2 regions of the Lysinibacillus sp. NPDC097231 genome follow, and region 2 is predicted to be linked to the other one. Evidence: riboswitches for the same ligand, from Rfam matches in the RefSeq annotation. Region 2 holds a riboswitch; the other holds the start of a gene.

Region 1 (16,231 bases), on a different contig from region 2:
GTCGGTTCCTGATCCTCTACAAATTCACCATAGCAGTTATCTACAAAAATAACTGCCTGCGGCGCCAATTCACGCACCTTGGCACACATCTCCGTAATTTCTGAAATTGTAAACGATGGGCGTGTGGCATAGCCTTTTGAACGCTGAATCGCAATCATTTTTGTATTCTCTGTAATGGCAGCTGCTACTCCGTTCCAATCAATCGTTTGATTATCAATTAAATCCACATGACGATAACCGATTTTATAATCCTTTAATGAGCCAGTATCCTTGTCACCACCATCTACAATGGATTGTAATGTATCGTACGGTTGCCCTGAAATATACAGTAATTCATCACCTGGTCGTAGCACTCCGAATAGACTAAGCGTAATTGCATGTGTCCCCGAAATAATCTGTGGACGTACAATGGTAGCCTCCGCTCCAAAAACCTCTGCATAAACACGCTCTAAATTATCACGCCCCTCATCATCATAACCATATCCATTAGAAGGGTGTAAATGATAGTCACTTACTTGATGCTTCCTAAAAGCCGCAAGCACCTTTTGTTGATTGAAGAATGCCATTTCCTCTACCTTCGCATGAAAAGGACGGACCTTGTTCTCTATTTTGGCAGCTAATGCTAATGTTTCTTCTGTTAAATTCGTTGTAAAAGTCATTAATTTTTCTCCATTCACTTGTTCAATTGCGGGCACATATACCCTCTAATTGAAGTATTCACTTTATTCCTATATTATCTTAACAATTTGTAGATGCGTCTGCAAAACTTGCCTATTGTTTCTATCCGTAATATGCGCTAAGCTAATGTGCGGACATATTTCATAAAAAGTGTTTAACTACTGATTTTGGCTGTAAAATTCATAGATTCTGTTGTGTTTGGAAGTTTCTTTAACTTTATGATTATTTGCTAAAAGGGGTGAAAGGGATGGCTTGGGAGGTTTTTAGTATTATCGGAACAATTGCCTTTGCTATTTCCGGGGCAATAATTGCAATGGAGGAAGAATACGATTTATTCGGTGTATATATACTCGGTATTGTCACTGCCTTTGGTGGAGGAGCAATACGTAACTTACTCATAGGCCTGCCTGTTACAACGTTATGGGGACAGGATATGATGTTTCAAATTGCCCTGGCGGCGATTACAATATTTTTTATCTTTCCACACCATCTTATTCAGCATTGGCATCGCTGGGGAAACTTCACAGATGCCATTGGTTTATCGGCATTTGCCATTCAGGGTGCCCTCTATGCAGTGAAGCTCGACATGCCTATTAGTGCAGTTATTGTCGCTGCTGTCTTAACTGGTTCCGGTGGTGGAATTGTTCGAGATTTATTGGCTAGACGAAAACCATTAGTACTCCGTGATGAAGTCTATGGTGTTTGGGCAGCACTAGCAGGGCTAATCGTAGGGCTTGAAATGATGTCAGGGGATATTTATTTATATGTATTATTTGGTGTGATAACAGCATTGAGAATACTTTCATATATGAAGAAATGGCGTTTGCCATTGCGGAAATTGAATCGAGCATAACCAATAAGCCCAAATAGCGATTTGGGCTTATTTTTTCATACTGATGAAAAATACATTATCTGCAATGATTTAATAAAGCCATAGATTCCTCTAATGTAGCCATATTTTTCATCATAGAGCAAGCTGCATCTAAAATAGGAAAGGCCAAAGCTGCACCAGAGCCTTCTCCCAATCGCATATTCATATGAAGCATTGGTTCAACTCCAAGTAATTCAGCAGCAATTTTAGCACCTGGTTCTTCAGAGGCATGAGATGGAATGATATAGTCTTTTACTTTTGGCTCTAACTCGTAGGCAATAAGGGCAGCAATGGTAGAAATAAAACCATCAATAACAACAGGTTTGCGGTTTGCCGCAGCGGCAAGTACGACTCCTGCCATAGCGCCGATTTCTAAGCCACCAATTTTTGCAAGAATATCAATAGCATCCTCGCGATTTGGTTTGTTTAATAGAATGGCATTGTGAATGACCTCTACTTTATGCTCAATGCCCCCTGGCCCAACACCTGCACCAAATCCTGTCACTTCAAGTGGATGACAACCATGAAGGACCGATAATATTGCAGCACTCGGTGTTGTATTACCAATCCCCATTTCACCTGTCCCAAGTACATTGACTCCTTTTTTTATTTCTTCTGTAGCTACCTCAATTCCTACTTCAATTGATTGAATGGCTTCTTCCCTAGACATTGCAGGACCTTTTGCCATATTGTCCGTTCCATATTTAATCTTTTTTATGATGACACCAGCATCATGCGGAATCTCCTCTTTTACACCAACGTCTACCGGAACAATTTTTGCATTTGTTATTTTCGCTACAGCACAGACACCTGTTCCTCCTCTTGGAAAATTTAATGTTTGAAAGACCGTCACATTTTGTGGATTTGAGGTCACCCCTTCATCACAAACACCATGATCTGCCGCACAGACAATAATTGCTTTGTTATCAATCGTAGGAAATAGTTCACCTGTAATTCCTGATAGTTGCACTGCAAGAGACTCCAATTTCCCTAAGCTGCTAGGAGGCTTGCAAAGCGCATCAATGCGTTCCCTTGCTTTTTCCATCATTTTGTAGTCAGTACTTTGAATGTTTTGAATCGTCTGTTGTAATAATTGCATGAAAATTTCCCCTTTCTTTTTTGCCCTTGTTACTCGAAGAATGATTTAGAGAAAAAAATAAAAAGCCTGTAGTTTATTTCATAACAAATAAACTACAGACTTTTCCATCGTCTATATAATACGAAGCAATTAGGCAGGTCTCCTGGCTCAATTTCAACATTTCATAGAACCTTCCCAGAACTTTGCTAGTGGCATTCTCTATGAAACTCCCTTTTACAGTGGTGGGACCGCTAAAGCTTTTCACTTCATTCCCTATTCTCCCGCAATGGGCACCTAATGCTTTTATGCAATTATTTTAAATTTACGACAAAGTGTTTTTAGTGTCAATGGATTAGTGAAATTATATATTTCTTTCCATTGCTGAGTTACATACATCCATTGTCACAATTAATTTTAAAGATTTTCTGGCAAAGAAAATCTGGATATCAACCATTCCTTAGTACTACATACAATATAAAAGCAAATTTATCCAAGCGGTTCAACAATCAACGGAGACAAGAGGGGCTAAATATTTTAACTCACTATCACGTAATGGATCGATTGTATAAAGTTCTATTTAAATAAATATGATTAGAGTTAGTTAAATTTTTTTCATATTTTCCGAATATCCTTAATAATTGACAAATATATAATAGTTAAGTAATATTAACTTAATTATAAACCTTTAAAATGAATTAGGGATGATAAATCAGTGCATGATTATTTAATTATTACAGACAAAATTAATCAAAAATTCGAACAATTCAGGTTGTTAGTTTTACAAGAAACAAAAGAGGTTGAGGAATTAGAGAACTTTCACTTAACTCCTCAACAAGAAATTATAATGTCTTATATTATTCACAATGAGCCGGTAATTGCTAAAGATATTGCAAATCATTTTGATATTTCTAAAAGTGCGGTCAGCCAAGTAATTTCAAAGCTTGAAGAAATGAAAATGATATATCGTCAAGAAAATTCAATAAACCGTAGAGAGACCTTTATTTATCTTGGGGATAGGGGGCAAGAGTTTCGTCAGCTTCTTAAAAAAATTGACAACATTCTTGTAGAAAAATATTACTCGAAAGTAAGCTTAAAAGAGTTAAATAATGTTCTTGATACATTAAATAAGATTGTCGGGACTAAAAATAACCAAGGAAGTTAAGATAACTAGTGAAGTTTTTACCCATAAGGTCTCCTTTATAATAGATTTGGACAAGCAATCACCTCTCCATCTATTATAAAGGAGTTTTTCTTTTCGACGTGTTTAAATTTTGAAACAATCATATGCAACTCTGGTGAGCTTATTTTAGAACAAATTTCTCGTTAATTTAACTTCCCTGCTTGCTTGCTTTTTATAACAAAATACGTGTAGATACATTTATTTAGTTTGATAAACTTAACTGTATGCTCATTATTATATTCTGTCAATCATTTTTAATATTGGTTTTATAATAGTAAAACTTATCCTCCATTTTCTCTTTCTTAAGCAATGGATTAGGCTCTTCTCCTTTCACATAGTGGTCAAAGAAAGCTAATATGTACCAATTCATAACTTGATGGAATTGATTTATATCAATATTCCATGATAATAAAGGAGATAGAAAAGGGAAATCTGTAAAAGTATAATGATCTCCTGCTATAAAAGTAAGCATAAAAGTATCTCCCTTTATTCCCTCTTTATAGTGAAAATCAGCAAGCTCTGTAATTTTATCGTGATACTTTTGAAATTCCTCCCGGGTGATATTCGTATATTGAATTTCTTCATCGGATATATAGAGATAATCTTCATCTAAAATAAACATAAATGGTTGTTCAAATCCTGAGCTAGCCACTGGTTCATGTAAAGGCCCATCTATGTTGATTCCTGCAGAAATCCTGCTATCATCCAACAATGCTTGAGCAGCTGTTGAACCTCCATACGAATGTCCAAATATACCAATTCTACCCATGTCCATCTTTCCAGTAAACAAACCATGAGGATCCTGATCATTTATCGTTGTTAAATGATCTAGAACATAGCTCATATCTTTTGATCGCATTTTAACATCTTTCTCATCTTCAATATTAAATGAATAAGAATATGCGTCTGTTTGATTCATGATTTCCCGTCCATCTGGGAACTTCGTATAGGCTGCATCATTCGTATGATCAACGCTGACAACAACGTATCCATAACTTGCCAACTCCTCCATTTGGGAAAAATTTTGCAATCTAGTACTGCCAAATCCATGAGAAAATAAAAGAACCGGAAAGTTAACTTCTTGTTTGGATACTGCTATATCTTTTATGCTGTTAGTTTGCCCATACTTCAAATACTCGAATACAGAGCGAGGAACAGAAAAAATGAATTCCATCGTTCCTGACCATTCTTCGTAAGGAAAGGATTCATAATGAATATCCTTCGTATCATCTTTCACCTCTGCTGGATACCATATTTGTATCATTAATTCTCGATCTTTTTGTTCTAAGTCGTGTCTGGATTCATCTATCAAATACCTTGAGTTCATACCTACTTCAAAAGGACCTGTTGGCTTTGGAAGTTGAAATACAGGCATGACAATGACTAAACCAAAGCTACTGAACGAATAAGTGACAATAAACGAAATATAGGAAAGCTTTTTGACCTTCCTTTTATTTTTCACGCTTTCAAGTGTGCCTTTTTCCGCGTTCCTTTGTATGAATGGCTTCATTGTGAACACAGTTAAAAGACTAAATAACATATAGGTTAATCCCATTTGCCATCGGTAACCCTCTAGGTCCAAATGAATAACCAATAGGATAAGTGCGATGACATTAGTGATTATTTTTATCTTTGCATTAAATCTAAACAAAAAAGAAAAAAGCCAGAAAATATGTACTGCAATTAATATACCTTCAAACAACCTCAATAAAATCAACTCCTATTTTAGTTTAGTTAACTATACTTAACTATAAGTCGCATGAGTCTAAATGTCAATTTTTTGGGAGCAGACGATAAGAAAAGGCTTTGGGGAGTTAGATCCCAGCATGGACAACCCCCAATATAGTTTATGTTTTCTTATACTCTATTTTGTAAAAACTGTATACAAGTACTTGCTAATTCAGCGGGAGATTCTTTTGCTCCATTCTCTATCCATGTGTAAAGCATTGACCAAAATATGCCAACAGTAAATGCATTGGCATATTTTGCAGTAATATGATTCAATTCTTTATCAGTTAAATAATTTTTATTAAGCTTAGGAACAGACCTTTGATATTGCTTAAATATATATAACATTAGTTCGTTGTTATACATAAGTTTAAGAAATGTTAAATGATTACTCCAAAATGAAAAATGATTATGAATTAACACTTCATATTTAGAAGAAAAATAATTCTCTTGAAAGGAGGAATACTCTAAGAATAATAAATTTATAGATTCCTCTAGCACTTCTTCTTTATTTTTAAAATATCTATAAAAGGTTTTTCTTCCTACGCTAGCTTCCTGCGATATTTGGGTAACAGTAATTAGCGAAAATTCATATTTTTCCATCACAGAAAATAGACCATTAATTATATCTTCTTTTTTTCCCATTTTTTCTCCTGACACACTTTCTACCAATGTGTTTCCATTGATTGCAAATCAATTATTTCATATATAGACTATAATTACATGACACATCTGTGTCAACGAAAGTAGGGAGATAAAATGTATAATTACTGCAAATGGTATCACATAAATGGTGTTAACCAATATGTTCAAGTAGTAAGTACTAATTTGGATAATCCTATTTTAATATATTTACATGGCGGACCTGGTGATGCTGCCCTACCTCTTGTTGAACATTTTAATTTTGATTTATCCGAAAACTATACTTTAATCATTTGGGAGCAAAGGGGTGCTGGAAAGTCATACTATAAATTTAGAGAAGAGGAACATATTACTATAAATGATTTTGTACTTGACTTGAAGGTCTTAATTGAAAAACTCCTTGTTGAATTCAAACAAGAGAAAATATGCTTAATGGGACATTCATGGGGAAGCATTATTGGAATGAAATTCATTATTTCATATCCAGAATTGATACATTTTTATATTGGAGTTGGACAAGTTATTTGTTCGCAAAAAATGTTTAAAAAAAGTAAAGAATACATTGTAAGTCATGTTGATAATCATCGTCTTAAAAATAGAATTTCTTCTCTAAACACAAAGTTTAATCAAGATAATTGGTATTCTGATTTAATGTTTTTAATGAGTCAACTAATCAAGCAAGGTGTTTCTCTTTATGGAAAAAGTACGTATTTATCATTATATCGCTATTTTATTTTTTCCAAAAACTATTCATTAATGGATTGTATAAAACGACTAAAAGGCTCTGAGCAGTCCATAGTTAAGTTATGGCACGAAGTATCAGAAATTGATTTTTCAGCTTATAAAAATTTTAAGGTTCCAATAGCTTTTATCGAAGGTGAGTATGATTATCATGCTTCCTCCGAAATAGTTTTTGATTTTTATCGAAGTATTGCATCTCCTAAAGTCTATTTCAGTATAAAAAACACTGCCCATTTTCCCCAGTGGACAAGGTCTGACACCTTTAATTTGATTGTAAATTCTTTGAATGGTTCTATTTTTTCAAACAGTAATGAAATAAAGGAATTCTAGAACTTTACTAAAATAGGTAATACTTAGCTAGTTTTTTCATTTCTTCTTGTTATAAGTTAGACCGCTCACATTTGAATCTACTGCACCCACACACCCTACTCGATTCTTAAGGGTAGTCACTGACATTGCTAATTTTTCACTTCTTTATTATGATCTAGAAAAGCCCCCTTTCGCCAAACAAAAGGGGGCTTCTTATTCTATTCATTAATTACTGTGGAATTCGCTTTGTTTTATTTATTTCACTCAGAAATGTTGCGCCAAGTAGAAGAATAGCGCCGATTATTTGTAGGATCGTCATTTTTTCTCCTATAATCATCGTCGAAATCACTAATGATGTCAGTGGATCAATATAGCTTAGAATAGCTATACTTTGCCCTTTTAGATGGCGCATTCCAAAAAAGAACAGATAGAAGCCAATTCCCGCATGGACAATGCCCAATGCTATCAACAAACTAATTGATTTTATATCAATTTGCATTACTTGGAAGCCACTTGTTCCAAAAAGATAAAGAGCAAGGAATAACGCCGCTAATGCAAGTTGAATAATCGTATTTTCGGGCTCTTTCAATCCACGAATATACTTATTTGTAAATGTGACTATTGTATAGAAACAAGCTGCAATCAGTCCATATACAATACCGATATAATGTTCGCTCGTTCCAGTAGTTTGGCTTTGAACTATAAAAAACAGTCCTACTAGAGCCACACCAACATAAAAAATTTTTCTCACTGATATTTTTTCTTTCAAAATTATAGGCGACAAACAAATAACTAAAACTGGAGCAAAGTAGTAGCTTAAAGCAGCATTAGCAATAGTAGTCTCCTTATACGCTTGGAATAGAAAAATCCAATTACCACACAAGGCTAAGCTGGAAAGGACTAAAGGCCAGATATTCTGCAAAATGGATATTTTTGCAAATCTTTCTTTCTTATAAAAGAAAATCACCAGTAAAAAACAAGAGCCAATGAGACTCATCCATAAGGCAATTTCACTTGAAGGCAGCTGAATATATCTTGCAAAAACACCGACAGCTCCAAAAATAATCATTGATAAAATAAAAGATAGTTTACCGCTCATTTCTAATTCCTACTTTCTACATGTATATAGTCATCGATATACAGTAGAATCTATTGAGAATTAGCAAGCTTTTATTGAATGCCTAAACAGCAGATTCTACTGTAAAGACATTGTTGGGGGTGCTATTGGTCGAAACATACGAATCCCTCCTTATATGTTCTAATATTAACACATTTTAACTTTTAAACGATAAAAAACCCTCGTTCAACACGAGGGTTCTCATTAACCATTACTTAAATTCTAACTCTCCATCATAGGCAAGCATGCCACCTTCAAGGTTTGTCACATCAAAGCCTTGCGCTTCTAGGTATGCACAAGCATTTGCTGAGCGACCTCCAGCCTTACAAACGATAATGTATGGCTTCGAAGCATCTAATTCATCTAAGCGCTCAGGGATTGTCCCAAGAGCAATATGCTTAGCACCAGGAATCATACCTTGTGCCACTTCATCATCTTCACGAACATCAATAATGTATAGGTCTTCGTTCGCATCTAATAATTCTAATAATTGAGTTGTATCCATTGCTTTCATATGTCTTGTCCTCCAATATGTCAATTTCCTCTTACATTATAGCCCGAAGACAAAAAAACAGCTAGTGTCATGAACACTAACTGTTTTACTATTTTTTCTAGCCTTCTGTTTCTAAAAAATCTACTTGCTTTGCTGGAACAAATGTAGAAATTGCGTGTTTGTAAATAAGATGCTGTTTGCTTTCAGCATCTACTAATAAAACTGTAAAATTATCATAGGATTTTACAGTTCCTTTTAACTGAAATCCGTTTAACAGAAACACAGTTACAAAAACACTATTTTTACGTAGATGGTTCAAGAACGTATCTTGCAAATTAATTGATTTCATCAAAAATGCCTCCCTACTGTCTTTCTACCTCTTAATCCCTATAGTAGCATGTTCTACCAATTTATCAATTAGTAATTTTTAGCAATTTTTCTTCATTCAGCAAAAATCATTTTACAAATAATGGAGAAATATTAGTCACAGAAGAATATCATTAATAAAAATATGCTTGAATGCAATATTATTCTTTTCACCCTAGTATAAATATAGCTGAATGAAGATAAAGTCCCCGACGGATGTCACGGATTTTAAATTGTGCAAGCACAATTCAAAATCCGGACACAATTACGCCAAGGCGTAATTGATTAAAGTTGTTCGTCATTACTAAGAAATTGTACATCCATTTTATTACGGAAATAAGTTAACTGTCTTTTAGCATAGCGGCGAGAGTTTTGTTGTAAACTGTCAATCGCTTCTTCTAAAGAACACTTACCATCAAGGTAATCATATATTTCCTTATAGCCAATCGCTTGAATGGACTGCACACCTCGAATATTTTGATGCCATAAGCCTTTTACTTCCTCTAAAAGACCTTTGTCCATCATCAAATCGACACGGCGGTTTATTCGATCATAAAGCTCTTCACGTGGCATATTTTGCCCAAGTCCTAAAATGACATGGTTATAGAGAGGGACTTCCCCACGATTCTGTGCCTCGGATGCTTTCGATACACCGCTTAGCTCAATCATCTCTAACGCACGTATGACACGACGCGTATTATTTGGGTGAATGGTCTCCGCCGTTTGTGGATCAAGTTTTTTAAGCCTAGCATGCATAGCTTCTGGGCATAATTTCTCCAGTTCATCATAATAGGCTTTTCGTGCAACCTCATCTACCTGCTCTTCTGTAAATTGAAAATCATAGAGCACTGCCTGTACATATAAACCCGAGCCCCCTACAATAATCGGTAGCTTATTGCGTGCTTGAATTTCTGCAATCTTTGCACGCACTAATTTTTGATATTCAGCTACTGAGAAGGACTCTGTTGGCTCCTTGAAGCTAAGTAAATGATGTGGCACTCCCTCCATCTCTTCCTCGGTAATCTTCGCTGTACCAATATCTAAGCCTTTATAGACTTGCATGGAATCACCGTTAATGATTTCTCCATTATATTTTTTCGCTAACTCAATGCTTAATGCTGTTTTGCCAGAAGCAGTTGGCCCAACGATTGCTACGACCTCTGCCTGCTGTATTTTATCTTGTATCATATTTTTCTAACCACCGTAATAAAACTTGATAGACCGCCTCTTGATTATCCTCGTTCAAGATTTCATGGCGCTTATCTTCAAATAAGTAAACCGTCACATCCTGTAAACCTGCTGCTGCAAACTGTTCAGCAACAGTATATACGCCTCGTCCCTGATCTCCGACTGGATCCTTGCTACCACTTATCAATAAAATTGGTAAGTCTTTCTTTACTTTTGCAATCTCCTTTTTACTATTTAACGCCATAAAGCCGGTTGTTAAATCCACAAAAAATTGATTTGTTGGGATAAAGCCACAATACGGATCCTCCATATATTGTTGCACTTCATCGTCTACCGAACATAACCAATCATACTCGGTCTTCGAATTTGGAAACTGCTTATTGAAACTGCCGAAGCTCAGTTTATTTAACAACTTGCTCTCTGTCTCTTTCCCAAGCTGCTTGGCCAATGCTTTTGCGACTAAATTTCCCATTGAATGCAATGCTGTTACATTTCCTGTTCCGCATAAAATCACATATTCAACATTATCGCTATACAATTGAATAAACCTTCTAGTGATAAAAGACCCCATACTATGACCAAATAAAATCAAGGGCACGTCTGCAAACTGTGCATGTAAAGTGGTCACTACTTCGTGTGCGTCTTCTACAACACGGTCAAAACCATTGTCTTCAGCAAAAAAGCCTAGTGTACCATTATAAGCCGCTGTTTCACCATGTCCTCGGTGATCATGCATTGTCACTGCATAGCCTGCTGCATTGAGAACATGTGCAAATTTTACATAACGGCCACTATGTTCCGCCATCCCATGCAAAATATGAATATGGCCAATACAAGAATCCGATGGCCTTAATGTGCGAGTAAACACAAATTGACCATCTGACATTTCTAAATAACGCTCCATACTTACACTCCTTCCTCAGCAAAATTAGTCGCATCTAAAATAGCTTGCTCTAATTGAGCAATGTACGTGTTTCTTTGTGATTCTGTGTAATGAAAGCGTTGCTGCAATACTTGAATAACCTGTTGCTTATAACGTTGTACCGCATCAATATCAAAGTATAGCAAACCCGTGCGACGAATAAAGAAATCGCTTGGTGTGTAAACCATTTCAGCTTCAATCCCATAAAGGAGCATTGCATGTAAAGCAAGGGGCATCGTACTTCCATGCTCATGCAAATATTTCACCTGATCGAACAATGCATCTACATTTGTGCCATATTTTTGTACGAGCTGCTTTGCTTCATCATAATTAAGGCCATATTGAACGCCCTCTCTTGCTTTATATGCTATATAATCCGGAAAATTGATGGCGTTAATGCCTTTTGCTCCGGAAAGCGATAACTCGCGCGTCACACATGGACTTGCGTGCTTAAATTTATGTGTTTTCACAATTTTATCAACGATTGTTTCTGCCATTTGACGGTAGCCAGTTAGTTTGCCACCAGCTATTGTCATTAATCCACTTGGAGCCGTCCAGAGTTCATCTTTTCTTGAAATTTCAGATGGATTCTTTCCTTTTTCAAAAATAAGTGGACGCACGCCTGCCCATGATGATTCAATTGTTTCTCTTGAAATATTTGCTGTTGGGAAGACAGTTTTAGTAGCTACGATTAAATAATCAACGTCCTCTTGGGTAGCGACCGGATGTACGGGATCTCCCTCATAAACCGTATCTGTTGTTCCTACATAGGTTTTGCCATCACGTGGAATAGCAAATGCCATGCGCCCATCCGCAATATCAAAATATACTGCTTGGCTTAATGGAAAATCCTTTTGGTCAAGAACAATATGGACTCCTTTTGTAAGACGTAATTGTTTTTTGTCCACTACTTTATCTTTTTGTCGGACCTCATCCACCCAAGGTCCCGTAGCATTGACGATTTGTGCAGCATGCACTTCTATCATTTTCCCTGTTACTTGATCTGTTACTTGTGCCCCAACAAGCTTTTTCTTATGATATATAAACCCTGTCATCTCCGTATAATTTATACAAAGCGCCCCGTATTCCACTGCCTTTTTTAGCACTTCCATTGTCAGACGGGCATCATCTGTCCGATATTCAACATAATAACCACCACCGACCAGCTCATCCTGATTAAGTAAAGGCTCTAGTGCTGCAGTTTCCTGGGCGCTCAGCATTGTTCTACGCTCATGCTTTTTCACACCTGCTAATCGATCATATACTCTCAACGCCACCGATGTTGTAAACGGTCCAAGTGAGCCCTTTTTGTATAATGGTAATAGCATTTTTTCAGGCGTTGTCACGTGAACAGCATTGTCGTATACGATTTCACGCTCACGACCAACCTCTGCGACTACACCAACATCAAGTTGTTTTAAATAACGCAGTCCACCGTGAATAAGCTTTGTAGAACGGCTAGATGTGCCAGCAGAAAAATCCTGCATCTCAATCAAAGCGACAGATAATCCCCTTGATGCCGCATCAAGGGCAATGCCAGCACCTGTAATGCCACCACCAATGACTAATACGTCAAAGCTATATTGCTCTAAAAAATGCATAATTTTAGGACGATGCTCAAATGAAAACATACCTTACCCCCTATTAGCTATGATTTGAAAATACGTGTAGCCTCTACTGCTTTCTGCCAGCCCACGTAAAGTGCCGCTCCAATTTCTGCTTCCATTTTTGGTTGATAAGTTTGCCCATTCACCCACAATTCGGATAATGCCTCCTTATTCGGCCAAAAATTCGTCGCAAGCCCTGCTAAATAAGCTGCTCCAAGCGCTGTCGACTCATTAAGCTTTGCTAGTTCTACCTTTAACTGTAAAATATCACTTTGGAACTGCATAAGCAATTGATTACCTACAGCTCCACCATCTACCCTTAGCACCTCAATAGGCGTACCCGCAGCTTCCTCCATTGCATCCAGTACATCCTTTGTTTGATAGGCTAGTGATTCAAGGGTCGCACGGATGAAATGCTCTTTGGAAGTCCCTCGCGTTAATCCAAAAATGGCTCCTCGTGCATCAGTATCCCAATACGGAGTCCCTAAACCTACAAATGCAGGCACAACATATACACCATCAGTGTTCTCCACCTTTTCTGCATACGTTTCAGAATCCTCTGCAGTGCGAATCATGCGAAGACCGTCTCGAAGCCACTGAATTGCTGAGCCTGCAACAAACACACTACCCTCCAAGGCATAAGTCACTTTGCCATCAATACCCCAAGCAATGGTTGTCAATAAACCATTTTCTGATTTAACAGCTTGCTCACCAGTATTCAATAACATAAAACAGCCTGTGCCATACGTATTTTTAGCCATGCCCTTGGCAAAGCATGTTTGACCAAAAAGCGCAGCCTGCTGATCACCAGCTATTCCGGCAATCGGGATTTCCTCACCAAAGAAGATGCTTGGCGTCGTCTTTGTATAAATTTCTGAAGAATCTTTCACCTCTGGTAACATTGACATTGGAATATCTAATAGCTTGCAAAGTTCTTCATCCCACTTCAAGTCGTGGATATTATATAGTAAAGTACGAGATGCATTAGAATAATCCGTAATATGTGCCATTCCTTTTGATAATCTCCAAACAATCCAAGAATCAATCGTACCAAATAATAAATCTCCGTTTTCTGCCATCGCTCGTGCACCGTCAACATTGTCTAAAATCCACTTAATTTTTGTTGCTGAAAAATAAGCATCTAAACGCAATCCCGTTTTTTGCTGAAAGAGCTCTTCATAGCCTTGGTCCTTCAACTCATTTACAATGTCCTGTGTTTGTCGGGACTGCCAGACAATTGCATTGTAAACTGGCTGCCCCGTATGTTTATCCCATACTACCGTTGTTTCACGTTGATTTGTTATCCCAATAGCATGCACTTCACTAGCTTCATGTCCACTTTCTGTTAAAACAGCCGCAATGACTGCAAGAATGGAACCCCAAATCTCGTTGGCGTTATGCTCAACCCAACCAGCCTTCGGAAAATATTGTTGAAATTCCTTTTGCGCAACATGAACAATTTCACCTTTTTTATCGAACAAAATCGCTCTTGAACTCGTTGTTCCCTGATCAATGGCTAAAATAAACTCACCCATTCATTCTCCCCCTTTTATCAATTATGCCTCTTGCATAATTGCGTCTGGAATCGGCTTTGTGCTTAGGCCTGCACGAGGGCTGACACGATGTCGGTCATTTCGGTAATGCCACAGGACGTGGCGTTTTTACCGATGCAGGTCAGTTAGCCGTTATCGCATGGATGCGATGATTTTAGGCTAACATCCTATGTGAACTCCTTCCCGATTCCGTGACATCCGCCGGAGGCTTTAGGCCAACGTGATGTTGGTCACTCAGGCGTTTTCACAGGATGTGAAGTTCTTAGCCTGAGTTCCTCTATTTCAGCAGGTACAGGTATTTGGACACCCGCTGAATGAAGTTAAGATAGCTAGGTTACATGACCCGTTTGAACATTTTTTCCACTTCATAAGTTGTAAAATGAATAAGCACAGGACGTCCATGTGGGCATGTAAATGGATTATCTGCATTGCGCAAATCCTGCAATAACGTTTCCATTTGTTCTTTCGTTAAATAATGATTGGCTTTTATCGACTTTTTACAGCTCATCATAATAGCTGCCGCCTCACGTAATTTTTTGACATCAGCCTTTTTCGTTGTCAGCACCTGCTCAATTAAGTCCTCAATAATTTCCTGCTCTTCACCTTTAGGAAACCAGCTAGGATGCTCCCTCACGACAAATGATGACTGTCCAAACTCCTCCAAAAACACGCCAACAGCTTCTAATTCCTGGCTATTTTCTCTTAATATTAGTGCCTCATCAGCTGCATAATGGAAGGTCAATGGAAGCAATAAAGCCTGACGCTCATTTGGATTTACCTGGCCAACCTTTTCACGGAAAAATTCATATTTAATTCGCTCCTGGGCCGCGTGCTGATCGATTAAATAAAAACCATCCTCCATTTGGGCAACAATGTACGTACCATGAATTTGCCCTACTACTTCAAGAGCTGGAAATGGTTCTCGAATAGATTCATCCTTTAGAATTTCTATGGGCTCTATAGACTCTACTGGCTCTTCTAACTTCATTTCTACTTCTATCATTGGTGTTGGCTGCCAGCTATCTTCAATGATAGTAGGAACGGGTTCTGGCACTTTCACATCTAGGGTGTTTGATTCCTGAACAGTTTGCACATCATAAAGCTTTTCAACGATGGCATTCATTTTCTCTACATTAAGCTTTGGTGCTGGCTTCCATATATTTAACTGCTCCGACGCAGGCTTCTCGATTTTTTCCTTCTTTTCCATTTGTGGTACGCGAATAACATTGCGTATTTTCTCTCGGATTGTTTCCTCAATTAGCTTCAGAAGCTCTGGTTCCTTGCTTAAACGTATTTGATGTTTGGCAGGATGAACATTAACATCTGTTAAATAAGGATCTCCCTCAATAAAGAGTGCTACAATTGGAAAACGCTCAATTGGCAAATACGTATGGTAAGCATCGACAATCGCTTTTTGCACTAGGTAATGCTTCACCCAGCGACCATTTACAAATAAGGACATATAATTTTTCGAAGCACGTGTCACCTCTGGTAGTGATACGAAGCCGGAAATCTTATAATCTTGTGATTCCCCATTGAATGGCACCATTTTCTTGGCATTATGCACACCGTAAATAGCAGCTAATACTTGCTGCACGTCACCTCGCCCATTTGTTTGTAACAACTGCTGACCATTATGTAGCAATCTAAACGCAATATCTGGATTCCCAAGTGCAAGACGGTTCATCAGGTCTATTGTATGCCCAAGCTCAGTTTGAATTGTTTTCATATATTTTAATCGAGCGGGTGTATTGAAAA
Region 2 (16,231 bases):
TACCATCTAAGCGTCTGTTTGACTAGTCTATCCATCGCTTCGACCACGTTATCGTCTCTTTCAACCCTGCTACCTTCGCTTAAATTTCTTCTGTAGTTGCCACTTCACTTTTACTATAAAAATTTCTGCCGAATAAAAAGTAAAACCTGACCTCTAAAAAGAAGTCAAGTTTCTTCTTAAAGTATCAATTGTTGGACTTGTTGTCGGAGAGTTTTTGCTGCAGCTACCATATGCGCCAGTGCTGCAACTGTTTCTGATTCCTTCCTTGTTTTTAAACCACAGTCAGGATTCACCCAAAATTGATTTTTTGATAAAACCTGTAAGCTATCCTGCATAATACTCAGCATCTCTTCTTCACTCGGTACACGTGGACTATGAATGTCATAAACGCCTAGCCCAATCCCTTTTTCATATGGATTGACTTGCAGAGAAGAAATCAGCTCGCCATGGCTCCGTGACGTTTCGATTGAAATAACATCAGCATCCAATGCACTAATTGGCTCGATAAAATCATTAAACTCACAATAGCACATATGTGTATGAATTTGTGTTTCATCCTTCACATTAGATGTAGCAAGTTTAAAAGCATTCACTGTCCACTCTAAGTAAGCTCCCCAATTTTCTTTACGAAGTGGCAAGCCCTCTCGTAATGCTGGTTCATCAACCTGAATAATTGAAATACCCGCAGCTTCTAGTGCTTCCATCTCTTTTCGAAGTGCCAAAGCAATCTGATATGATACATCCTTCCGTGAAATATCATCTCGTACAAAGGACCAATTTAAAATTGTCACAGGACCTGTGAGCATCCCCTTTACATAGCGATTCGTTTGGCTTTGGGCATAGGCTGTTTCTTTGACTGTCATTGGTGCTTCCCATGCAACGTCACCGTAAATAATCGGTGGCTTCAAACAGCGAGATCCATATGATACAACCCATGCTTTCTCCGTAAATGCAAAACCTGTAAGTTTTTCCCCGAAATAATACTCAACCATATCTGTGCGCTCAAATTCACCGTGTACAAAAACGTCGATATCTAGTTCCTCTTGAATAGTAATCCAACGCTTTGTCTCTTGCTCGACAAACGCTGCATAATCCTCATTAGAAAGTTGTTTCTTTCGCCATGCACTTCGTATACGTTTGACTTCGTCTGATTGCGGAAAACTCCCAATTGTTGTCGTTGGGAACAACGGTAATTGTAAGGCTAGTTGCTGATGTCAATTGTAAAGATTGTCCCTCATATTCTTGCACAATATAATGATAGTTTGTATTAAACCATTTCGTCATTTCACTAGCCACGGCTTCTTTACTACCGCGAGCTACCCCATAGTATGTTTGTAAATCAACTTTGCCACCCTGCCAATGCGCTTTGGAACTAAGCCAAACATCATTGCCGTATCCAACACTCTGTCATAAAGTGTGAAATCTCCAACAGTTATCATGTCTATGCCGAGGCGAAGCTGCTTGTTTATTCGAGCTAGGCGAATATCCTTTAAATGCTGTAAAAATTCATCCTCTGAAAGCTCATTTTTCCAAAAAGCCTCTAAAGCCTTTTTCCATTCGCGATCCTCTCCGATATACGGATAACCAACTGTAGTACTTGTATACGCCATATTAATCTCTCCTATCATTAAAAATAAAAAAAGCCACTCTCCTTTTTTGGAAAATGGCTGTCATTGCATATCAAAATTAGCTATCAAGAAACAATACGAAATCATTTCAAAATATCGTATTATTCATTGTCGCACAGGGCCGATACGGTCACATCTCACCACCTATTTCCACGTAGGTATTTGGTGTGTACTAGATATTGGCAGGTCTCCTGGCTTCTCATCAACACGCCTCACAGCCTTCCCAGTTTCCCAGTGGCAATTGTGATTTGCTCCGATTTACAGTTGCGGGACAGCGTCGGATTTGCACCGACTTCCCTTTTAAACCAAACTTTCATTTGGCACCAACTCTTACACAATATTTAATTATGTTTTACTATAACATATATTTTTCTGAAAAGTAGATTTATTTTCAGATTTGTTTGATTCAAAATACATCTAAATCATATAGTAATTTAAAAAAAGTCAGTGACCCTTTGCTCAAGGCTTGGGTATGAAAAACTTTTTTAAAAGGAGAATAGAAAATGAACTTAAAGAAAATATTAAATTCTCGACCATTGCTCTCTTTCTTCGTCATGTCATATGTGTTCTCATGGATTACATTAATTCCATTTATCTTATCGCAATGGAACATTTTGCCCAACACTAGTGCTTTTAGTATTTTTTTCACACTTAATTCGTTTGTAGGTCCTTTATTAGCTTCTTATATCATGCATCGCACTATTGGAGGTAAAGAATCCTGGAAAAATGTACTGAAAAAATTAATACAAGTTAAGGTTAAATTTAGATGGTATTTATTCATTTTCATTGGTATTCCTGCTGTGATGTTTCTAGGAATAATTATTTTAAACGGTGGAACAATACCGAGCTTCCACAACCTGACATCTTCATACTTTGTTAGTTATCCAATACTATTTATTCTTATTTTCTTTTTTGGTGGACCATTGTCTGAAGAAATAGGTTGGCGTGGCTTTGCCTTACCACGAATGCAATTAAGATATGGGGCATTAAAGGCATCTTTATTCATTGGAGTTCTATGGGCCTTGTGGCATTTACCTCATTTCTTAACAGTTGCACAAAAGGGAGGACCCGGAACTGAGTTATCTATTTTTTATATCAATTTACCGATCTTTATCTTGTCGTGTATAGCTATTTCAATCATCTTTACTTGGGTTTTCAATCGTACTCAAGAAAACCTATTTATTGTTATCTTGCTACACACCAGTTTAAATACCTTTAGTACAATTCAGCCATATCTATCAAGACCCCTTTTGACTAAAACAGATTTGCCTTTCTTAATAGGGGTTGCATTTCTAGCTCTTCTAATTCTGATCTTTACCCGCGGTACTCTTGGATATATACAGAACAGCAATATGTTACTCGTTAAAGACATTCAAAAGTAAACAAGACTTTCCTTCAACTAGTTAAAAATAGTAACGAAAATTAGACTATGAATAGTTGTTGGAAAATAATATGATCCAGCATTTTTCATACTTCTCTCTTTATAATTAAGACCAAGAAGGCGAAGAAATGCCATATCTTGGTCTTAAAGCTAAAACAAACTTGTAAATAGTGGGATATTATGTTATTTTATAGTTAGTTATCCAACTAACTAATATCAAAGGAGATGTAAAACAAATGGCAAAACCTACTGGTATCGAAAAGTCAGATTTATTAACTGCTGCCAAGCAAAGTTTAGTAGAAAAAGGAATTGAAAAATTCACCTTAAAAGCTGTTGCTGAGCAAGCTGGTGTAACACAAGGAACTATTTATTATCATTTCAAATCAAAAGAGCAAATAATTCTCGAAATTGTCCAAGACATTTGTAAAAATTCTTGGGAGGAAATTCTGACGACCGATCATCAAATGATTCAATCTGCACTTCTCTCTGCAAAAAGTCGATATGAAAATGATGCTTTTTATCATAAATTATTTTTCACTTTATTCGTCTTTGGCTTTACCAACCCGACAATAAAGCAGCAAATTGGACAAATTTTAGAGGCTGAAAATGAACATTTATGTAACGTTTTAAAGAAATTATGGGTTACATCACCAATCGATGGCGTGTCAATGGAAACTTGGAGCATTTTCTTCAACGCCCTTATCGATGGCATAGCTATACAAGTGATGATTCGGAACGATTTCGATGTAGATGCATTCTATCAGCAATTAGAAACGATCCTTCAGACTTTACATCGTCTAGGAAAATAACTGAGGAGGAACCACAATGCCATTCTTTTTATGCTGGGGTTTTGGAATTTGGCTTTTAGCAAGTGCTATATTTCGATTAGTAGGGCATTACTTTTTTACTTTTGAAGAACCTTTCCTCATGATCGCTACTTACATTTTAGCTATTCCACTCGTTTGGATAGCGACAATACCTATTTATTCTTTGAAAAAGATAAAGGGTACAGCGCGATTACTGGCTGCTATCTGTATCGTCTTTCCTGGAATGCTCATCGATGCAGTCGTATTATTAGTTTTCGATAATGTTTTTCCGAGTTTATCGAATGATTTAGATCGTTATTTCGCCTCATGGGTTTTATGGGCCTATTCTCTAATACTACTTACTGGTTTTACAAAGGCTTCATTCGTGGGGAAAAGTACTATTCATTCTTCAAATTAAAGGATTTCGCATTATTATCCTAGAAGTAAGTATCGATGATGAATTAAAGGAGGATAAAAAATGGTTATAGGTCTGCATCACGTTCAAATAACAATTCCAAAAGATGAGGAAGAAAAAGGGAAACATTTTTACTGCCAAGTTTTAGGGCTTAAGGAAATTGAAAAGCCTGACTCGCTAAAAGGACGAGGCGGCTTTTGGTTACAAGTTGGCAATAAAGAGGTACATGTAGGAACAGAGGATGGTTTTGATAGGTTAACAACAAAGGCGCATATTGCTTATCAAGTTAAAAATATAGAGAGCTGGAAAAAAGTATTTGCCGAACATCATATAGAGATTTTCGATTCAGTTCCTATTCCTCATTTTGAACGCTTTGAATTTAGAGATCCCTTCGGTAATCGAGTTGAGATGATTCAGGAAATTTAAATGGTCCCACATATGTTCTGGTCGAAGATACAGTTGAATAGAAGTCATTTCTATTCAACTGATTTTTCGCTAATAAATGAAAGTTCCTGCTGATCTATCCGTCACCTTAGCCAGCGTATCCGGCATTTAAAGACTCCTATCCGGCGATACCTCTGTTCCTTCCGTCGCTCAGAGACTCCTATCCGGCGATGATCTCTTGCCTTCCGTCTCCGCTATTTCTATCCGGCTCCTCGACATTTTTATCCGGCGATACCTCTGTTCCTTCCGTCGCTCAGAGACTTCTATCCGGCGATGATCTCTTGCCTTCCGTCTCCGCTATTTCTATCCAGCTCCTCGACATTTTTATCCGGCGATACCTCTGTTCTTCCCGTCGCTCAGAGACTTCTATCCGGCGGCATCTTTTGCTTTCCGTCGACGCTATTTCTATCAGGCTCTTCGACATTTTTATCCGGCGATACCTCTGTTCTTTCCATCGCTCCGAGACTTCTATCCGGCGGCGATCTCTTGCTTTCCGTCGACGCTATTTCTATCCGGCTTCTCGACATTTTTATCTGTCGATCTCGCTGTTCCTTCCTTCGCTCCGAGACTTCTATCCGGCGATGATCACTTACTTTCCGTCGTTTCATCGCTCTACCTTCACTGTCGCTGCTCTATCTGTCATTTCGGCCTTTCTATCCGTCACTCCAGACATTCTATCCGTCACTTCAACGAAACTTACCATAAAGAAAGCAGCCATTTTTTCAAACGGCTGCGTTCATTCTATAATTTAAATTGTAGAACTTGATTGTTTAAATTTTCGGCCATGATTGCTAATTGCTCGGTATTTCTTGCGATTTCGTCCATTGTTCCTACTGTTTGTTCTACTGTTGCAGTTGTTTGCTCGACACCTGCTGCAGACTCTTCAGAAACAGCAGCGATATCATCAATAGAGTGATTGATCTGCGCTGTCGTTTTGGAAATACCTTGTAAATTTTCAGTAATCCCTTGTATGTTACTAAACATATGATCCACTGCAGAGGCTATATTGTCAAAGGTTGTACGTGTTTCTGTAATTTGCTCTGTACCATTTTTCACTTCTGCGTAGCCTTTTTGTAGTGATGTCGTTACACCGACTGTTTCACTTTGTATGCGTGATACGATCGATGAAATGTCTGTTACGGAAAAGGATACTTGTTCTGCAAGCTTTTTCACTTCATCTGCCACAACCGCAAAGCCTTTTCCTTGTTCCCCTGCTCTAGCCGCTTCTATAGCTGCATTCAACGCTAATAGGTTGGTTTGATTGGCAATATCATCAATGACTGATACTAACTTTGAAATCTCTTGTGATTGCTTATTTAAGCCTTCCACTTTTGCGACAGATTCTTGCACGATTTGATCAATCGCCAGCATTTGTTGTGTGGAGGCATTCATTAGTTGCTGACCACTTACTGTTAGCTGTAATACGTCCCTCGAATGGCCTTCTAAATCTACCCCTTGAGTAGTTGCCTGCTGTACGTTAACGATAAATGAATCCATTATCTGAGCTAGGTCACTTGCATTATGGGCTTGAGATTCTGAACCTCCTGCCAATTCTTGCATCGTCAAAGCGACCTGTTCAGCACCTGTTTTTACTTCTAACGACGATTGGGCAAGCTCTTCACTACTGGCCGCAACATTTTGGGAAACCTCTTGAATCGATCCTATGACTGCATGAAGTTTACTATTCATCACGTTCGCCGATTGCACAAGTAATCCTATTTCATCCCGCATTCTTTCTGGTAGTGGCGGCTGGCTTATGTCGCCCTCTGCCATTTTTGATATTTTACCAATAACTGCTTTTAGTGGACTTGCAATCATATGCGCTGTTATATAAGCGGTTACAATAGCGATTAAAGTAGTCAAAATGCCAATGGATAATCCGAGACGCATCGATACTTTGGACTCGTCAATCATGTCATTTCCAAGCTGATTAATAGATTCCTCTCTGTCTTTGGCGGTATCTTCATAACCCGTTCGAATTTCAACAGCTAGCGTATCAATGGAATTAAGGTTTTGAATGGCTAGCTCTGTGTTGCCCTTATCATACTCATCAAAGACTTTCGTCTGTACGTAATTTCGCCAATCTCTTGCCTTTTCAACTGTCTTATTTAAATTTTCATCGGATAATAATTCTTCTAAAATAGCATTGTTTTTTTCAGCGACTTTAATATAATCCTCGAATTCCTTTTTATACTTTTGATTACCAGTTAATACATAGCTTTTAGCTGCAGCTGTTCTCACACTAATAGAGGAAGCAAGTTTTTCAATTGCTGTTAGTAACTGTAGCTCTTTATGAATTATTTCTTCTCCAGCTGAAACAACTCGCTGATTAGAGAAGTAACTATAGGTATTAAAACTTGCAATGAAAAATACGACTATAAAAAATGCACTTAAAATTTTTGCTCGAATTGTTTTGAACCTAAGCTTCTGCAACATAGCAATTTCCCCTTTCTTTAAACCTGATTAATCCCCTGGATTTCCCTGTATTGTAAGATAATATTACTGTAAATTTATCCTTACTATAACATATCTACTCTTAGCCTCTCATGACTCGAATTATATATTTAATTGTTGATTATTATCAGAAAAGTTCACAATAAATGCGCTTTAATTAGTATTCTATTTATTAAATTATGCTTTTTTATCAGAAACTATCCTTTTTTTGATATGTCGGCAGATAATATAGCGAAATTTCGATGCTCTATCCAATATTCCTATCTAAAGGACAAATTACGTGCATTATGTAGAAAATAGCGATAATCACTCAAGAATTTTTCATTTTAAACAGCAAATCTACAATGAATACATCCCACTGAAACATTTGTAATAAAAATGTAAAGTGAGGCGACGAAGCCTGTCATACCAAGCATTAAAGTCTATTCGAGTAAGAGCATGGTAACATTTACCTCGAAGAAGCCCTAGTTTTTCATGCTACGATTAATTCCAATGGCGAGCCAAATCAGGATTAATCCTAACAATAGCTTCAGGAGGAAATATAACACTATGAATAAACGATTTTTAACAACAACATTAGCATTAACGATAGGTTTTAGTACGGTAGGAATGGTACAACCAACTGTTCAACCAATCACAGTGGAGGCAGCAACAACAAACGCTCAAAATAACGCACAGGCTGTTTCTGCGAAAGCTGATCAACTAATTCAAACTGGAAAAAGCTTAATTGGTAAGGCGACATACAGTAATTCAGAATATAAGCCTACATATCCATATAAATTTTCTTGTGCCTCTTTTATAATGTACATTTTCGAGAAAAATGGTGTGGATCTTGGGACTTATAATGAAGATTATATGATACAGCAAGGGACATACGTGGCAAGAAATCAATTACAAAAAGGCGATTTACTATTCTTTAAGAGCAAAAAAACTGGGACAGACCCTGACCACGTTGGTATGTATATCGGGGACAATAAAATAATTCACATGGCTGATTCAAAACAAAATATCATTATTTCTGATTTAAACAGTAAACCATATTATAAAGATAATTATGTATCTGCTCGTAGAGTATTACCTACATTACTATCAGCTAATCCTGCAACGAAAGGCGATAAAATTGTTGAAAACGCCTTTAATTATAAAAATAAAGTAACAATCAGCTCTACTAATAATGAAGCAAGTCTTCGCTTTACAGCGCCAGGATTTGTAGACTTTATCTATCGTAAGAGTGGAATTAAACTTGGTACAACCAATTTAAAGGAACAAATGAATGTTGGTACAACGGTTTCTCGTACCAATTTAAAAAAGGGTGATTTGGTGTACTTCAATAGTGTTAAAGGCTCTAAAACCCCTTCACTAGTAGCTATCTATGCAGGAGATCAGCGTATTATCATTCCAAGCTCTAGTGGTATTACTACAAGAGTACTAATGGTAGACTATTATAAAGAGCATTATATTACAGCAAAACGTGTTTTTTAAGAAAGTTTACTAGAATCATTTCAAGTGCTTCAAATTTGAGATGACCAATAGAATTTTATATTGTATATTGAAAAAGAAAGAAGCATTCCTTAAGGAAGCTTCTTTCTTTTTCCATTATTTATTTTTTAACTGATTCGCAAATTCAATCATGGATTTACTGGACATTGGGCCTTTAATAAGCACAATTGTATCTCGATCAAGCTTTGGCTTTAGTACCTCTAAAACACTTGTGACATCATTAAACATATGAACCTCAGCTTTTGTACCGTCCTTTAACGCTTGATTTGCTATATTTTCTGCTAGTTTACCAATCGTAATTAGCGTATGAACATTTCTCTTGGCAACCATTGTGCCAATCTCTCGATGATATTTCTCTTCGAAATTACCTAGTCGTTTAATATCACCTAAAATAAGAATTACCTTTTTCCCTTTCCCTAGCGAATCTAAAACCTTTAATGCTGCTTCAACAGAAGTCGGATTATTTGTCCATGTATCATCTACGATTGTACTACCACTTATACCAGTTGAAAATTCTAAGTGTCTTTCCATAGTTTTAAACGTACTTAAACGAGAAATGGCATTACTAATGGAAAGTCCCATTTCCTTTGCGGCAGCGATAGCAGCTAATGCATTGTATACTTGGTGTTCACCGTATCCAGGAACAAATACATTGTACTTTTCATTCAATACTTGTAGTACGAATTTCATTCCGTCTTTTGTAAATTGGATGTTTTTTGCTTGATAATCTGAATTTTCGTGTATTCCAAAGGTAATAATCTTCCCCTTAAATTTATGCAGAGAGATTTTTTTAATGTTTTCATCATCACCATTTATGATTAATGTGCCGCCTTTTGTGATGCCTTCTACAATTTCTGCCTTCGCTTTAATATAACCATCAAGACTTTTACATCCATCAAGATGATGTACACCAATATTCGTAATAATACCAATCGTAGGCTGATAGATCATACACTGGTGTTTAATATTTCCTGTATTCCCCAAACCTAGCTCGAATATAGCTGCCTTTGTTTGCTGATCGATACCAGTCAAATAGGGCAAGGATTGACGTGGCTCATTTTTACTACTTACAGATGCTTGAACATTCCATTCCTTACTAGCTATGTGTTTGATCATTTCTTTTGTTGTGGTTTTCCCACATGTTCCAGTCAAAGCAACGACGGGTATTTGAAATAGACCTCTATAATATTCAATGAATTTCCAATATGCCTGAACAGTACTCTTGACACGAATAACAGTCGTATTCTTCAAGGCATTTTTCAACTCTGTTGATGGTTTATCTGAAATGACAAGAGATGGTCCCTTACGATCTATTTCTTGCCAGTTGATTGTTTCACTTTTATTCACAAACATTAGTGAGTGACTGTGTGTTAGGTCATGTCGGTTGTAATATATGGCATGCTTGACAGACCAGCGTTCAGAACCCTTCACTACTTCCCCTTGCAAAAAGTTTTTTATATCGCTCACACTTATATGTTGCAAGTAATCTCCGCCCCCTTTCTTTGAGTGTAATTCTGAATAGTTATTCAGAAGGAAATGATTTTTTTATTATTAATTCAGCTGCTAATTTATGAACCTCTTCACTATACATATCACCTTTAATGAGAACAATTGTATTTTTATCTACTATTTCCTGTAATAATTTATAGGCGAGCGTACTATTTTTAAAGGTATAAACAGGCGAACTAAGCCCTAAGTCTATTGCATGATCCGCCATAATGCGTGCGTGTTCCCCTATTGTGACGAGTACATCGACACCAATACGATGAATTAATTCTCCTGCTTGCTCATGAATAATATATCCCCAAGAACCTAAATCTGTGATTGTTCCAATAACGGCAACCTTTTTCTTGCCTTCTCCAAGTGCGGTTAAAACTTTTAATGCGGCCTCCAAAGAAGTGGTCGTAATACTCCATGTATCATCCAATAACATGCAGTGATTAATGCCCTCAAAAAGTTGGAGTTGTTTATTCAAGTGTCGAAAAGATTGTAGTTGTTTAGCTGCCTGTGGAATCGCCATGCCCATTTCACAAACAGCTGCAATGGCCGCAAGCGCATTATATACTTGATGCTCACCAAATCCTGGTACAAAGATTTCATAACCCTTCCCTTTGTGATAAAGATTAAACAACATACCATTTTTGTCGTAACGAATATTACTCGCAATATAATCACAGGATATATGCTTTCCTACTTTAATAATGTGTCCTTGAAACCTCGATAAATCTATCTTTTGTGTATTGACATCCTCAGCATTAAGGATTAATGTGCCATTGGGCTGAATGATGTCCAGCATTTCAGCTTTTGCCTGGATATAGCCCTCCAAAGTTTTACAATAATTCAGGTGATGTGCCCCTATATTAGTAATAATTCCGATGGTCGGCTTAAAATATTTCCCTGCAGTTCTGACATCTCCCGGTGAACCAACAGCTGTTTCAAAAACGGCTGCTTGGGTTTCATCCTCAATACTAAGTAGATATTGCAATGAAGCGGTTCTAGAATTACTGCTAAGTGTTGTGGCTGTAACATTTTTTTCAGCAGAAAGTAAATGTTTGATCATTTCCTTTGTCGTCGTTTTACCAGAAGTACCAGTAATGGCTACAATAGGAATATTAAATTGACTGCGATAGAACTGCACAAATTTCCAATAGGAATCATCTGTATCGGTTACTTTAATGATGGTTATTTGTCTAGGAACTTCATTTCGACTGTATGTTCTATCTGTTACTAACACTAAAGGATAAAATGACTCAAGACTTTTCCAGTCGACAATACGTATACCCGTAAACAGAGCAGTATTTGGTTTTTTTACTTGCTTTAGTCGATAAGCCCCATGCTGAATTAGCACTTCCTCCGACCCTTGCACTAAATTGCCTGCAGTAATCATTGTTAAATTCTTAACCGTAAGAGGCTTCATATCAACTCTCCCTCCCTTCCTCTCTAGTATATGTAACTCTTTAAAAGTTGCTTGGATGTAGACAAGATACATAACTAGAGCAAATCTATTTCTTCGCATATATATAATTGTGATTAAGTATCCTAGTGCCAATAGAAGGAGTGATATACCTGAAAACGATTATATTTATCGGTACAAACAAATCCGGGTCAAGTCGAGAAGCAACAAGGGCAGCAGAAAAACTGGGCTATTTTACTGTACTTTTTACAAACAATGAAAAGCAATTACAGCAGAGAAAAGCCTATCCAGATATCCATAAAATGATTCTTATTGATACTTCAAATATAGAAGACATGAAAGAAGAAATTTATAATTTGGGTAAAAGCGGATTAGAGATTAAAACTATTGTTAGTTTTGTCGATCCTTTTGTCCATGTTGCTTCCATTTTATGCGATGAATTTTGTAACAACGTTACTTCTTCATCAGCCATTGAAATGATGGAGGATAAAGAGAAAACTAGAAATTTTTTAAAGAATCAACCCTATTCTCCTAAGTTTTTTCTTATTAAGCCAAGAGAGTCCGTGCCTAACAATTTGGAATTTCCACTAATCGTAAAATCTCCAAAATCAACAGGTTCTAAAGATGTTTTGTTAGCTAACGATAATAACCAACTTAATAAACACCTCAGCTACTTACGAAGCAAAAATCCCAATGAAACGATTATGATTGAAGAATATATCGAAGGTCCGCAATATTTAGTAGAAGCGATGGTTTATAAGCGACAAGCACAAGTTGTCGGTATTATTGAACAAGAAATTACCCAAGGTAAACGTTTTATCATTACAGGTTATGGTGTTCTCGTTAAAGTCCCTAAGGAGATTCAAACTGGACTTGAGGAAGTTCTCCAATCCATTGTAAAAGCATTTAACATTGAAAATGGTGCCTTGCATTTAGAGCTTCGACTAACAAAGAATGGCTGGAAGCTCATCGAGATTAATCCAAGAATTTCGGGAGGGGCCATGAATGCTATGCTTCACGCTGCTTTTGGATTTAATTTAGTGGAAGAGACACTTAAACTATTTTTAGGTGGACGTCCTAATATCAAGCCAAAGCATAGAAAGTTTGTCTTTACAAAATACCTCATTGTTGAAAGTAAAGGGATTTTAAAAAAAGTTCTTGGTAGAAATAGAGCAAGTAAATTACCAGGTGTTGTGGATGTATATGTCAAGCCGAAAAGAGGAACTTTACTGACTCCTCCTCTATCCATGGGTCATCGATACGCCTATGTAATTGCAGAGGGTGCAACATTAGCTGAGGCTAAAAAGAACGCCATTAACGCAGCGAAAGAAATAAAATTCATTCTAAAGGTAGCTTAGACTTTCTGAAATATTAAAAAATAGCCCGAATAATTGCCCTTAACAAAAGGTCAATTACTTGGGCTTTTTCATTTATGCTTTAAAGAATTCATCTAAAAATTTAACAGTATCAAACATATTTGTTTTACTAGCACCCTTTACTAAAATCGTATCGTGAGGTTTTATGATTTTCTCTAGAAGTGCATGCAACTCATCCTTATTGATAAAATGATAAACTTTCGATGGGTCCATCCCTTTGGCCACCGCGGCAGCTCCCATTTCCTCCGTCCTAAAACCATAAGTGATGAATAAATCTATATCTTGCTCATAAACATACTCTCCTACTTTACGATATTCCTCTTCTCTCAAATCCCCTAATTCCCGCATTTGACCAATAATAGCAACTTTACGCTTCTTGGCAATATTCGTTAGAACGTCAATTGCGGCGCGTACACCTTGAGGATGAGAGTGAACCGTATCGTCAATAACTGTGATTGCATCGCGACAATTATAAAGGGTTAATCTTCTAGGTGGTTTTTTGAAATTTAGTCCCGCCTTAATGTCTGATGGGCTAAACCCTAAATAATCAGCCACTGCGATCGCATTGAGCGCATTATAAACATGATGCTCCCCTAAAATTGGGATATACATTGCAATTTCCTGTCCTTGTAGCTTTATTTTAAAGGTCATCCCAATATATTTATATTGAATATCATAGGCTCTATAGTCTGCTGGGCTATGAATACCGACTGTTAGGATTTTTCCTTTAAACTGCTGCGTTTCTAAATACTTAGAGTTGTCATCGTCCTTATTCATAATGAGTAAACCGTGTTGGTCCATCCCATGTATTAATTCCGATTTTGCTTTTGCCACACCTTTTATATCCCCATCAAAATTACCAACGTGTGCTAAGCCTATATTCGTGATAATACTGATATTCGGTTGGATAATGCTACAGTGATTGGTAATGATACCTGGATAGGCCATACCGTACTCCAGCACAACAGCTTGATGTGTAGTATTTATTTCTTCCGCATGTTTTTTTGTATGCTCTGTCGTATTCCAATAATCTTTCGACTCAAAAATATTCCATTTTTCCGATAAAATGGAGGCTAAAAATGCTTTGGAAGTTGTTTTTCCAGCACTTCCGGTAATCGCAATAATCGGTTTCTGCTGTTCTTTGACTAGTGACTTACTTTTTTGTTGCTTAATTTCTCTTTCCATTTGTTTTTGATTCTTCGCAAGGTACATTGCATATCGAATCGTATTGATGACAACGTCTAATTCTAAATAAAATGCAGGAGGACAACCCGGACGCCAGTTTACTTCATACATCCAAATTTTTTGCTGCTCATCTAAGCCTATATCAATGCCAATTTCATCAATGACTTCCCCAAATTTTACCATCTGAATTTCATCTAAATGCTGTGCTAATGCTAAGGAGAAATGCTCTAGCATACGCCGAATATCATACGCTTGTTCTTTAAATTCTTGCTCCAGAAATGGATCTAAATAATTTGTAAAACCACCATTGTTAATATTCGGTATAATTGAACCAAATGGAGCAATTCGCGGATAAACCGTCGTTATCACCCATTTACCCTCACCATCTTTTTGCACATGAAGACGAAAATCATAAACTTGACCTGATTTTGTCACTGATTGAATATAGGGCTGCATAATAAAGGTACCAGTAGAAAGTTGCCCCCTTATTAATTCATCTAGCTGCGACTTAGTATAAACACTATTTTCGCTATCCTTCCTTACCTCATAATTAGTTTTTCCTGCTTTGGAAATAAAATAAATTCCTTTTCCCTTTCGGCCATCTATCGGTTTAAACACTACTTTTCTATGAAAAGCCATAAACTTATGAAACACATCAATATTTTTCACAATTTCTGAAGGGATTAAATATTTATCAAATTCCTTGGCTTCCTGCAGTCGCTTCATAACATTCCATTTATTCCCTATAGAATAGGTTGTAAACGGGATTTCTTCTTTTAATTTCTCGATAATTTCCTTTGATACCGATAATTTTTCGGGACTCCCTGCATTGTATATAACATCTGGGAAGGGCATTATTCTTTCGTGCCATTCACCATTTTCATAGACCTTCCCTCTTATGGAACGTTTATCAAAATCAACACTTTTTGGTGTAAAGTAAAAAAATTCAGCCCCTTCTGCTTTTGCAACAGCTGCATATGCATATGACTTAATAACGGTTGTTGGATCTAGACGATGATGTAACATTCCGATAATTGTCATTCATTAACCTCTTCCTTTCATATGATTCTCTCTCTAATAAATTCAGCCAATGTACTTGCATATAGACAGATGCTCTAATTATGGTGTTATTTTAGTAGTCTAACTTCTTTCAGCAAAATGTCTTCTGTGCGAAAGCGAAGCGACAGCAACAAATGTTTTGGTAGCGAAAGTGACACCTGCTGAAAGAAGTTAAAGCCTCCGGCGGATGTCACGGAATCGGAAAGGAGTTCTTTGTGCAAGCACAAAGCCGATTCCGGACGCAATTATGCCAAGGCATAATTGATAATTTAATCACCATTTAGGCTCAATGATGAATTTCCCTTTTAACATATCAGGTTTTAGTAACTGAATAGCTGATATCCCACATAATTCGATGGATTTTTTAGTGGATGTTCTTTCTAACCTCACAACGTCTGCAATTAAATTCGTATCATGCCCTTCATAATCATAAGCACGCAAAAGCGAAACAGTTCCCCGACAATGCTCCCTATCAATTGCCTCTATACGAAAAAACTCTGTTTCAAACTGCTTGATTGTATCCATTAATTTCAAATGCGTACCATCGTGTGTTATTAAAAAGAAAGGGATTGTATCACTTCCAACAATTTTCACAAGTAGCTGACCAAAGTATTTAGAATGAAAATCCTTCATCACATCCTGTAGCTCTTTGATATCGTGTAGTGCTTCGCATAGAAAATGGTTTCTTCGTTTTTCATTATTCAATTCCTTCAGCTCCTCCCAAGTCTACTGAGCCACACTGACACACTGAATCAATTTCGCCTTGACGTAATTGCGTCTGGATTTTGAATTGTGCACAGGCCTGCACGAGGGCCGACACAATGTCGGTTATTTCGGTAAAGCCACAGGACGTGGCGTTTTTACCGATCCAGGTCAGTTAGCCGTTTTCGCAGGATGCGAAGGGTTTAGGCTAACACCCTTTTTTCATTCCTTTCAAAATCCGTGACATCCGCCGGAGGCTTTGGACCAACGTGATGTTGGTCATTCAGTCATGTGTTGTTGTTGCTGTCGCTTCGCTTTCGCACAGATAAAACCGTGTTGCTGTCGCTTCGCTTTCGCACAGATAAAT

Evidence for each region. Region 2 has a riboswitch for cobalamin ahead of metE (5-methyltetrahydropteroyltriglutamate--homocysteine S-methyltransferase). Riboswitches for the same ligand answer to the same signal wherever they lie in the genome.
Region 1: linked by a shared signal. The riboswitch ahead of cobT (nicotinate-nucleotide--dimethylbenzimidazole phosphoribosyltransferase) and the one ahead of metE (5-methyltetrahydropteroyltriglutamate--homocysteine S-methyltransferase) in region 2 are both predicted to bind cobalamin.

What each region holds. Positions count from the first base shown of each region.
Region 1 covers NZ_JBIWDH010000001.1:69,795-86,025, forward strand. The annotation lists gene ACIQXF_RS00410 (methionine gamma-lyase family protein) at 1-659, opposite strand, end outside; gene ACIQXF_RS00415 (trimeric intracellular cation channel family protein) at 926-1,531, shown strand; gene cobT (nicotinate-nucleotide--dimethylbenzimidazole phosphoribosyltransferase) at 1,587-2,648, opposite strand; cobalamin riboswitch at 2,764-2,940, opposite strand; gene ACIQXF_RS00425 (MarR family winged helix-turn-helix transcriptional regulator) at 3,340-3,789, shown strand; gene ACIQXF_RS00430 (alpha/beta hydrolase family protein) at 4,052-5,515, opposite strand; gene ACIQXF_RS00435 (TetR/AcrR family transcriptional regulator) at 5,665-6,180, opposite strand; gene ACIQXF_RS00440 (alpha/beta fold hydrolase) at 6,364-7,248, shown strand; gene ACIQXF_RS00445 (DMT family transporter) at 7,457-8,326, opposite strand; gene ACIQXF_RS00450 (rhodanese-like domain-containing protein) at 8,556-8,858, opposite strand; gene hfq (RNA chaperone Hfq) at 8,956-9,186, opposite strand; gene miaA (tRNA (adenosine(37)-N6)-dimethylallyltransferase MiaA) at 9,489-10,391, opposite strand; gene ACIQXF_RS00465 (alpha/beta fold hydrolase) at 10,378-11,295, opposite strand; gene ACIQXF_RS00470 (glycerol-3-phosphate dehydrogenase/oxidase) at 11,298-12,944, opposite strand; gene glpK (glycerol kinase GlpK) at 12,962-14,455, opposite strand; gene mutL (DNA mismatch repair endonuclease MutL) at 14,808-16,231, opposite strand, start outside.
Region 2 covers NZ_JBIWDH010000040.1:20,822-37,052, reverse strand. The annotation lists partial or broken gene metE (5-methyltetrahydropteroyltriglutamate--homocysteine S-methyltransferase) at 177-1,610, opposite strand; cobalamin riboswitch at 1,793-1,971, opposite strand; gene ACIQXF_RS19640 (CPBP family intramembrane glutamic endopeptidase) at 2,132-3,010, shown strand; gene ACIQXF_RS19635 (TetR/AcrR family transcriptional regulator) at 3,246-3,818, shown strand; gene ACIQXF_RS19630 (DUF5367 domain-containing protein) at 3,835-4,233, shown strand; gene ACIQXF_RS19625 (VOC family protein) at 4,294-4,656, shown strand; gene ACIQXF_RS19620 (methyl-accepting chemotaxis protein) at 5,416-7,110, opposite strand; gene ACIQXF_RS19615 (C40 family peptidase) at 7,678-8,610, shown strand; gene ACIQXF_RS19610 (UDP-N-acetylmuramoyl-tripeptide--D-alanyl-D-alanine ligase) at 8,725-10,110, opposite strand; gene ACIQXF_RS19605 (Mur ligase family protein) at 10,151-11,545, opposite strand; gene ACIQXF_RS19600 (ATP-grasp domain-containing protein) at 11,695-12,900, shown strand; gene ACIQXF_RS19595 (YheC/YheD family protein) at 12,973-15,144, opposite strand; gene ACIQXF_RS19590 (hypothetical protein) at 15,436-15,867, opposite strand.